Linked DNA regions of Aridibaculum aurantiacum. The protein of the gene in region 1 interacts with the protein of each later gene in a pairwise test. Links are inferred from orthologs where the notes say so. Each region holds a gene or a part of one and is shown on either strand. Other genes may lie near its edges.

What was found.
Region 2: the proteins of lpdA (region 1) and odhB interact in binary tests that used the Escherichia coli proteins (3 or more experiments, as listed by UniProt). The link is inferred for Aridibaculum aurantiacum from one-to-one orthologs.
Region 3: the proteins of lpdA (region 1) and J4N22_RS00440 interact in binary tests that used the Escherichia coli proteins (3 or more experiments, as listed by UniProt). The link is inferred for Aridibaculum aurantiacum from one-to-one orthologs.

Annotation. Positions count from the first base shown.
Region 1 is NZ_JAFEWC010000001.1:2,048,294-2,051,323, forward strand. Bases 128-2,997 are described here. They hold lpdA (dihydrolipoyl dehydrogenase), read right to left. Parts: upstream 2,331-2,997; coding sequence 924-2,330; downstream 128-923. Other genes in these bases: J4N22_RS08515 (hypothetical protein), read right to left, coding at 226-783; J4N22_RS08525 (DUF3078 domain-containing protein), read left to right, coding at 2,436-2,997. Also shown: more of J4N22_RS08525, read left to right, coding at 2,998-3,030. UniProt on the Escherichia coli protein: Lipoamide dehydrogenase is a component of the glycine cleavage system as well as of the alpha-ketoacid dehydrogenase complexes.
Region 2 is NZ_JAFEWC010000001.1:1,890,960-1,894,051, reverse strand. What follows is about bases 98-3,029. They hold odhB (2-oxoglutarate dehydrogenase complex dihydrolipoyllysine-residue succinyltransferase), read right to left. Parts: upstream 2,382-3,029; coding sequence 813-2,381; downstream 98-812. Other genes in these bases: J4N22_RS07855 (2-oxoglutarate dehydrogenase E1 component), read right to left, coding at 2,546-3,029; J4N22_RS07865 (hypothetical protein), read right to left, coding at 98-547. In the rest of the region: more of J4N22_RS07865, read right to left, coding at 44-97; more of J4N22_RS07855, read right to left, coding at 3,030-3,092. UniProt on the Escherichia coli protein: E2 component of the 2-oxoglutarate dehydrogenase (OGDH) complex which catalyzes the second step in the conversion of 2-oxoglutarate to succinyl-CoA and CO(2).
Region 3 is NZ_JAFEWC010000001.1:117,399-120,647, reverse strand. What follows is about bases 126-3,214. They hold J4N22_RS00440 (ATP-dependent helicase), read right to left. Parts: upstream 2,823-3,214; coding sequence 429-2,822; downstream 126-428. Other genes in these bases: J4N22_RS00435 (hypothetical protein), read right to left, coding at 3,049-3,214; J4N22_RS00445 (condensin complex protein MksE), read right to left, coding at 126-262. Also shown: more of J4N22_RS00445, read right to left, coding at 1-125; more of J4N22_RS00435, read right to left, coding at 3,215-3,249. UniProt on the Escherichia coli protein: A helicase with DNA-dependent ATPase activity. Unwinds DNA duplexes with 3'-5' polarity. Translocates on single-stranded DNA with 3'-5' polarity. Initiates unwinding more efficiently from a nicked substrate than double-stranded DNA.

The DNA.
Region 1 (3,030 bases):
GATAAAGAGATTATAGTATCAGCAATCATTCGCCATTTTGTTTGTTGAAAAGTCGGTTGTGATGTTGATATCAAACATGAGGTAAAATTGCTATTTCACCGGTATTGTAAGAATAGTCTGGTCAAAAGGTATACACAAGAAAACAACTATCAGCTTCCTTAAAAGTGGATGCAAAAAAAGCTGCTCATCAATATGAACAGCCTTATCATTTCATTTGAAATAAAGTTATTTGAATGTAAATCCTAATCCTACTGCTGCGAAGGGGAATATGTCACCGTCTGGATTGATGATGGGAGTCATTCCTACTCTCCAGCTAAAGCCGCCATCTACCGGTTGCTTGCGATACATGAAACTAAAGTGTCCCAACAAAAACCCTTCGTTGTAATCGTTGTAGTTGAGAATGGATGACCTGCGAGAAAGAACTGTTATGCCTGCACCTACCTCGAACATATTAGGCGAGCCGGGTTTGCCAAATAAATAATTGATACCAAGCGGCAAGGTGGCAACCGACCTTGTACGGTAGTTGTAGTTTTGAAAGCCACTAGGAGATGTTGTGATTGTTTCATCATCAACCAAAGTGAAACCCAAACCTGCCCTGTATCCCCAACCAGTTCTTTCGCCGGCGGCGAAGCGACCATCAAGATTGGCTGAAAATAATACTCCCGGGCCACCTACTTCTGTATAAAATTGTTTGTTGCTTGTTTCTAAAGGAGTGGTTTGTTGTGCCGAAGCAGTGGTCTGAATTACCAGCAGTACAATAATGCTGTAGAAAGTATTTTTCATTGTTGTGGTTTTGGTACAGCAAGTATAAAGTTTCAAACGCAACAATTTTCAATAACCTTCTTTGGATCAAAATAAAACTACAATGGTTACCAGAGTTGGTAACCATTGTAGTTTCTAAAACTTTATATTGAAAATGAGCTTTAAATATCTATCGCTTCGCCATAAGCTGCTGCGGTTGCTTCTTTCACAGCTTCACTCATAGTTGGGTGAGGGTGGATAGCATTCAAAATCTCGTGAGCGGTCGTTTCTAACTTACGCGCTACTGATACTTCAGCAATCATTTCAGTAACGTTGTTACCGATCATGTGCGCTCCAAGGAACTCACCATATTTAGCATCGAAGATCACTTTTACAAAACCTTCGGTAGAACCAGATGCACTAGCCTTACCGCTGGCCATGAATGGGAATTTTCCAACTTTGATCTCGTATCCTGCTTCCTTCGCTGCTTTTTCTGTAAAGCCGATGCTTGCAATCTCTGGAGAACAGTAAGTACAACCTGGTACGTTGTTGTAATCAATTCCTTCTGGTTGATGATGGAATTTCTTTTCAAGGAAGCCAATGTATTCAGATACATTAACGCCTTCTTTACCTGCAACGTGAGCCAGTGCTTGTCCCGGAGTACAATCGCCGATAGCATAAAAACCATCAACACTTGTTTTACCATATTTATCAACTATGATCTTACCTTTTTCAGTTTTGATTCCAAGTTGCTCCAGTCCAATATTCTCAATATTTGCAACAACACCTACAGCGCTAAGTACCACATCAGCTTCAAGTGTAACCTCGCCACTCTGTGTTTTTACTTTTGCTTTTACACCATTTCCTGTAGTGTCTAATGACTCAACAGAAGAATTGGTCATGATCTCGATGCCTTTCTTCTTGTATTGCTTTTCCAGTTCTTTCGAAATGTCTTCGTCTTCTACAGGTACAATGCGCGGCATGAATTCAACTATAGTAACCTTAGTGCCCATAGTATTATAGAAGTCAGCAAACTCAACACCTATAGCTCCACTACCTACCACAATCATAGATTTTGGTTGTTGTGGTAGTACCATTGCTTCGCGGTAGCTAATTACTTTTTTACCATCAATAGGCAGGTTAGGTAATTCTCTCCAGCGACCACCGGTTGCTATTACGATATGTTTTCCTTCTACTACTTGTGCTTTTCCATCTGCACCGGTTACTTCTACCTGGCCTTTAGCTTTCAGCTTACCAAAGCCCATTATCACATCAATCTTGTTCTTCTTCATTAAGAATTGAACGCCTTTACTCATTTTATCGGCTACGCCACGGCTGCGTTTGATCACAGCTTCAAAATCGTGCTCAACCCCGGTTGCTTTGATGCCGTAGTTCTGTGCATGCTTCAGGTATTCGTATACCTGTGCACTTTTCAGTAAAGCTTTGGTAGGGATACATCCCCAGTTAAGGCAAACGCCACCCAAGCTTTCTTTTTCGATAATGGCAACTTTAAATCCAAGTTGAGAAGCACGAATTGCAGCAGGATAGCCACCAGGACCACTTCCTAAAACGATAACGTCGTAAGCCATAGTAAATCTTAATTGATGATTAGTTGATTTAAACATCAGGTTAATAGGTCATTAAGCAAACTTGATAAGCAATGTTAGGGCTCAATGAAATCCTGCTAACTTGAAATGAAGTGCGAAAATACTGGTAAACAGCCAAATGGCAAAAGCAACAACAGCTTTCAAAATGGCTGTATTACCATTATTGGCAATGGCCTGTTAGCGCAATCGTTGCCGGTATTTGTAATGTGCAAACTCATTTGCCATGGCTACATCTTATTCACTATTGATGCGGCAGCTACTGTTCCTAGTACATTTGAAAAAATGTGTTGTTTGATGAAGCAGGTGTATCTACTCATCACCTTAGTAGTAATTTTTGTACATGTAAAGGCTCAAGATCCGACGGTAAAAAAAATCCAAAGTGAAGTAACAAGAACGGTAAAGAAGGATGCAACGGATACAACAGAATGGACATGGAAGCGAGGCGGAACAGTAAGTGTGAACATGACTCAAGGCAGCCTTCGCAACTGGGCAGCAGGTGGTGATAATTTTTCGCTGGCCTTAAATAGTTATGTAAACTATTTCCTGTTCTATAAAAAAGGAAAACAATCGTGGGACAATACCGGCGAGTTCAATTTTGGAATGGTGCAAACCACCAGCCTTGGCAGCAGGAAAAACGATGACCGTTTCGATATCTTATCTAAGTATGGTTACAACTTCGATG
Region 2 (3,092 bases), 160 kb from region 1 along the record:
AACAATAAAAAAGGCAGCTACTAAAGCTGCCAAATTCGATTTCTTACTCCGCCGGATCATTATATATCTCAGCTTGTCTTTCTGTTCCTGGAAGTAAAGGCCTTCCTACTTGCCTGCCTGGCCAGGGCACTGATGCCATGATAAGAATGAACGCAATGAAGAACATCCAGAACATCTTCTTATGTTTTGCCTTATCAGCAATAGCCTTCTTTGAAGCACTACGTCCAACAGTAATAAGTACAATAGCTATTAGCATTCCAAGTATGTGCTCTACAGCCCAAAAACGTGAGATGCTATTTTTCATCACGCCGCCCATGCCTAGTTCCTGTATCTGCTTCAGTCCCCAAGGACCTACAAACCATTGGTACAAGCCCACCAGCAACATTGTATGAGCTGTGATCATCAGGAACAGCCCGATCTTTTTTTGTCCGCGTGAAAAAGGCTCGTTGCGGCGCATGCCTGCAAAAGCATTGATGATAGCTATAACTAACAATAAGATCAATATCCATCTGCCGATGTTGTGTAGGTGCAGTAGTCCCTGGTACATGTGGTTGGTTTTGTTTGATGCAAAAATAGGGGAAGAAGCAAACGGGTGGAGGACAAGTTTCTGGTTCCTCTTTCAGTTGTTACTACAAAGAAGAACTTTGAACCAAACCAACGAACAACCATCAACATCGTTGCGTCGCACACTTGTACCGCAGTGGTACCTGCAACAGCCAAAAACTTATTTCTAACCGCTCACATTTGAAAAGCAATAAAAAAGCCACCATGACGGTAGCTTTTTAAAATTTATTCAATCAGAAGATATCAATCTATAATTCTAGCAATGCTTTTACAGGATCTTTTCCAAACAACAGCAGCTCTGGATTCTCCAGTAATTCCTTCACACGCACTAGGAAGCTTACACTCTCACGACCATCAATGATACGGTGATCGTAGCTTAGCGCCAGGTACATCATTGGTCTTACTACTACCTGTCCATTCTCCACCATAGCACGCTCTTGTATCTTGTGCATACCCAGTATCGCACTCTGCGGAATGTTGATAATAGGTGTTGACATAAGTGAACCAAACACACCACCATTGGTGATAGTGAATGTTCCGCCTTGCATCTCTTCTATGGTCAGTTTATTATCGCGAGCTTTTGTTGCAAGCTGTACCACTGTTTTTTCAATTTCAAACATGCTCAGGCTTTCTGCATTGCGGATCACTGGCACTACCAGTCCTTTAGGTGCAGATACGGCTATAGAGATATCGCAGTAGTCGTGGTAGATAATGCTGTCACCATCAATAGATGCATTAACAGCAGGCCACTCTTGCAATGCGAAACATGCAGCTTTTGTGAAGAAGCTCATGAAGCCAAGATTAGCGCCATGCTTTTCTTTGAACTTGTCTTTGAACTGCGAACGGATTGCCATGATCCTTGTCATGTCTACTTCATTGAAAGTAGTAAGCATGGCAGTGGTGTTTTTAGCCTCCACCAAGCGACGGCTAATGGTCTTGCGCAGGTTGCTCATCTTCTCCTTGCGCTCGTTGCGGCTAAAGAGCTCCTGCCCTGCTGCAGCTTTTTTACCAGGATTGTTCAGCGCTTCCAGTACATCGTTCTTCAAGATCTTCCCTTGTACACCTGAAGCTTGAATAGACTTAGGATCAACTTTTTTATCAGCAATGATTGCTGCTGCAACCGGTGTTGCTTTCACATCATTAGGAACAGATGTAACAGGCGCTTGTGAGGCTGCTGGCTGGGCAGCTTGTGCTTGTTGCTGCGGCTGTGCAGCTGGTGCAGCAGCCGCTGTTGGTACAGCTACATCGCTATCAATGGCTGCTACTACATCACCTATTTTTATGGTATCTCCTTCGTTTGCTTTGGTAGAAAGTTTACCGGCTATCTCTGCATTTAGTTCAAAAGTTGCTTTCTCACTTTCCATTTCAGCAATCACTTCATCACGCTCTACCAGGTCACCATCTTTCTTTATCCATTTCAGTAGGGTAACTTCTGTAATTGATTCGCCAATGGTTGGAACTTTTATTTCTATAACACCTTTACCGGCAGCTACAGCTTGTTGCTGAGGTGCCGGCTCAGCTGCTTGTGGTTGTGCTTCAGCCTGTGGAGCAGTTTCGGCAGCTGCATTGCCTGCAGGTTGTTGTGCAGATTCGTCAATAATGGCCAATACATCACCAATGTTTAGAGTATCTCCTTCGGCAGCTTTGGTTTGAAGGATACCTGCTTTTTCAGCATTTACTTCAAAAGTAGCTTTCTCACTTTCCAGCTCTGCAATCACTTCATCGCGCTCTACATAATCACCATCTTTTTTTGTCCATTTTATTAGTGTCACTTCGTTAATGGACTCTCCTACCGTAGGTACTTTGATCTCAATCATTGTTATAGTTTCTTTATTCTGTTGGTGGTTTGGTTCAGTTGATCAATAGTTGTTTAAGCTGCTTGAATAACTGCGGCTTGTTGGCCAATTATTTAGTTGCCGTACAAGTGTGCGACGCAACGATGCTGCTCAAGGCTCAACTGCTGGTTACATACTGTTGCTTTTTAAATACTGAAAGCTGTATTGATGATCTCAGCCTGCTCCTGTGCGTGCACCTTGCTATAACCGGTAGCAGTAGATGCACTAGGCTGGCGACTGATAACACCATAATTTATTCCTTTCAGGTTCATTTGCAGGTAGCTGGCAGCGCCCATGTTCAGCGGCTCTTCCTGCACCCAGAACCAGGTGGCTTTGTTGTATTTGTTGTAAAGCTGCGTCAGCTGGTTTACAGGCAGCGGGTACAATTGCTCAACACGTATGATGGCTACATCCTTCTTATCTTCTTTCTGTTGCTTTTCAGCCAGGTCGAAATAGATCTTGCCGCTGCAGAACAACACCTTTGTTACCTGCGACGGATCGCCGGCATTTGGATCATCAATTACTTCCTTGAAGCTACCTGATGTGAACTCTTCTACCTTGCTGTAAGTGCCAGCATGACGAAGTGTAGCCTTCGGACTAAATACAACCATTGGCTTGCGGAACGGCCATGCCAACTGACGGCGAAGCGAATGGAAGAAGTTAGCTGAAGTTGTGATATTGGTGATGACCATA
Region 3 (3,249 bases), 1.9 Mb from region 1 along the record:
AGTCCAGCACATCTATCCAGCGGTAGGCCTGCTCTATCTTACGCTCCAGGTCGGCACGTGCTTCCTTGCGGCTGAAGTAAAAGAATTCATCTCCCCGCTCCAGTACAAAACCAATGGCTAAAAAGTAGTTGGCTAACTCCTCGAAATTCTCTTCAATTATATTGAAAAGCTTCCGCTGCGTATCCTCTACGCTATTGGAACAGATGAACTGTCCCTTGCTTAAAAGTTCAAATATGTCTGCTGTTTGTGCAGGAATTTTCATTGTAGGTAATCTTCAGGGTTTGTGTAGGTAGGTGTACTAGCTGTACATCTACTACATTGGAATGAGTTGAAGAGCGGTCTGCCGTACAAGTGAGTGACACAACGATGCTGAATAATGATCCACTGCTGGTCAACAAACATGTAATAACGAACTAGCTGCGGCCAGCCTACTCCAGTATCCGCAGCTTTGCATAGTTCAGCATGATCTTTTTTTCGCCATTCAGGTCAAATTTCACCGTGGCTATAGGATTGTGCGCTGCACCTTCCATTTTTACCACTTCGCCAAAACCAAATTTTTGGTGCTCTACCTTTTGACCTGCCTGCAGATTGGTAGTATCGCTTGGTACAAAATCAGCGCTTGGCTTATGCTCTACCACCTTGGCAACTGTTGGCTGCGCAGGTAAATATTGAGGACGTTCTTGTTTCTTAGAAGGCGGCGGACCATATTGTTTTTCTGCTCGTGCAGCCGGGCTGCTGCCATAACCACCACGCATTTTATCAAAAGCCGATGCTGCACCAAAGCCGCTGTTGAAGCCTTGATTGCGGGCACCACCGCCAGCAAAACTGCGGTCAAGATGCTCTTCAGGCATTTCTTCTATAAAACGGCTTGGATCGTTCTGCACCAGTTGACCAAAGCGATAACGCGAATTGCTATAGGTAAGCCACAGGTGCTTCTTTGCACGAGTGATGGCTACGTAAAACAAACGACGCTCTTCCTCCAGCTCTTCACGTGTATTGATGGCCATGGAATTAGGGAAAAGCGTCTCCTCTAAACCGCCAACAAAAACGTTGCTGAACTCAAGGCCCTTAGCCGCGTGTATAGTCATCAGCTTTACCACATCGCTGTCTTCTTTATCATCGTCAGCATCGGTAAGCAATGTGATCTGCTGCAGGTAACGTCCAAGGCTACCAGCGTTTGCAGATACAGTCTCATTCACCACCACGCCCTCTTCGTCTATCTGCGCCAGGTCAATAGAAGTATCCACCCACTCTTTGATTGAGTTGAGCAACTCCTGAATGTTCTCGTAACGAGCAAGTCCTTCAGTCGTTTTATCGTTGAACAGTTCCTTTACCAGGTTGGTATGCTTACCTACCTGTACCGCTACCTCGTAAGCATTTTTATCCTTCAGCAGGCTTTGGAAATACTTAATCATGGTAACGAAGTTGGTCAATGCTTCAAGTGTTCCGGATTTGAAACCAAACTGGCCAGCACGCTCCAGCACTTCGAACATGCTAATGTTGTTTTCATTAGCAGCAATCACCGCTTTTTCTACGGTTGTCTTACCAATTCCACGAACAGGATAATTGATAATACGCTTCAGAGCTTCCTCGTCTTTTTGATTGCTGATGACCCGCAGGTAAGCCAGCATATCCTTGATCTCCTTCCGCTGGTAGAAGCTTACGCCACCATAGATGCGGTACGGGATGCCCATGCGACGCAGGCTTTCTTCATAAGCACGGCTCTGGGCGTTGGTGCGGTAAAGGATAGCAAAATCTTTATTGTAAAAGTGGTTGCGCAGCTTTTGCTCCTGTATAGAATCTGCTACGTACTTGCCTTCATCGTTGTCGGTCATGGTACGTACCAGCTTGATCTTTTCGCCAACGGCGTTTTGTGTCCACAAATCTTTTGGTATCTGCCCCACGTTGTTCTTGATCACCTGGTTGGCTACCTTCAAAATGTTTTGTGTACAGCGATAGTTCTGCTCCAGCTTGATCACCGCCACATCATCATAATCTTTCTGAAACTGTAAGATGTTTTCGATAGTGGCGCCACGGAAGCTATAGATACTTTGTGCGTCATCACCTACTACAGCAATATTTTCATGAACTGCTGCCAGCAGCTTGATTACCTGGTACTGCGCCGGGTTCGTATCCTGGTACTCATCTATCATGATGTACTTGAACTTGTGCTGGTACTTATGCAGCACTTCAGGGAAATCGCGCAAAAGTTCATAGAACTTGAACAGCAGGTCATCAAAATCCATCGCGCCGTTTTTAAAACAACGCGCTGCATAGTTCATGTATATCTGCCCGATCATTGGCCGGTTAGCCCGCTGATCTTCCTGCTGCAGGTAATAATCGTTCTGGTAATCTGCCGCACCAACCAGTGCATTCTTTGCAGCAGAAATGCGGTTGTGCACCACACTTGGTTTGTAGTGCTTATCGTCCAGGTTCAGTTCGTTCACTACCGTCTTTATCACGCTCCTGCTATCATCTGTATCGTAGATGGTGAAGTGATTAGGGTAGCCAATGCGGTGTGCTTCGCCGCGAAGGATGCGGGCAAACACGCTGTGAAATGTTCCTATATATAAGTTCCTCGCCTCGTTATTGCCCAGTATCTTTTGCACCCTTTCCTTCATTTCTGCCGCTGCTTTATTGGTAAAAGTCAGCGCAAGAATATTAAAGGCATCCACCTTGTGGGCACTCATCAGGTGCGCAATGCGGGTGGTCAAAACCTTTGTTTTTCCACTTCCCGCACCAGCTACAATCATCACAGGTCCGTCTTTGTGCAGTACAGCCTGCCGCTGGTTTTCGTTCAAATCATCCAGGTATCTTGCCATCGGGCGAAGGTACGGCGGCAGAGGCTGATTCGGGAAGATGAGGCTGTGGTTTTACCCACATTTAAGGAGCGTTTGGCATTACATGACAATCTTCGCTTTGTAGTCACAGCCAGCTATCTGCATCCATCTAAAGTTGGAGCTTGCGCTTTGGGTAAAAAAGATAAAGCAGCCTTACTACCAGGAGTAAGACTGCTTGTCGTCATCATGAGAAATATTATAAAGAAAATTATAGTCTAAAGCCAACGGAAGCACTCACATAAAACATTTTCTTCCCTAGCTCGCTTTCGCTTGGACGGTTTGGCACCGTTACCAGGTTTTGTGGTGAAACATAGGAGCCGGTAAGTGTGGCATTGAACTTTCCTGCTACAAAAACTACAGGTAGCGAAAGTTCATATGCGAGTACATTGAACTGCTGTACATTTTCCGA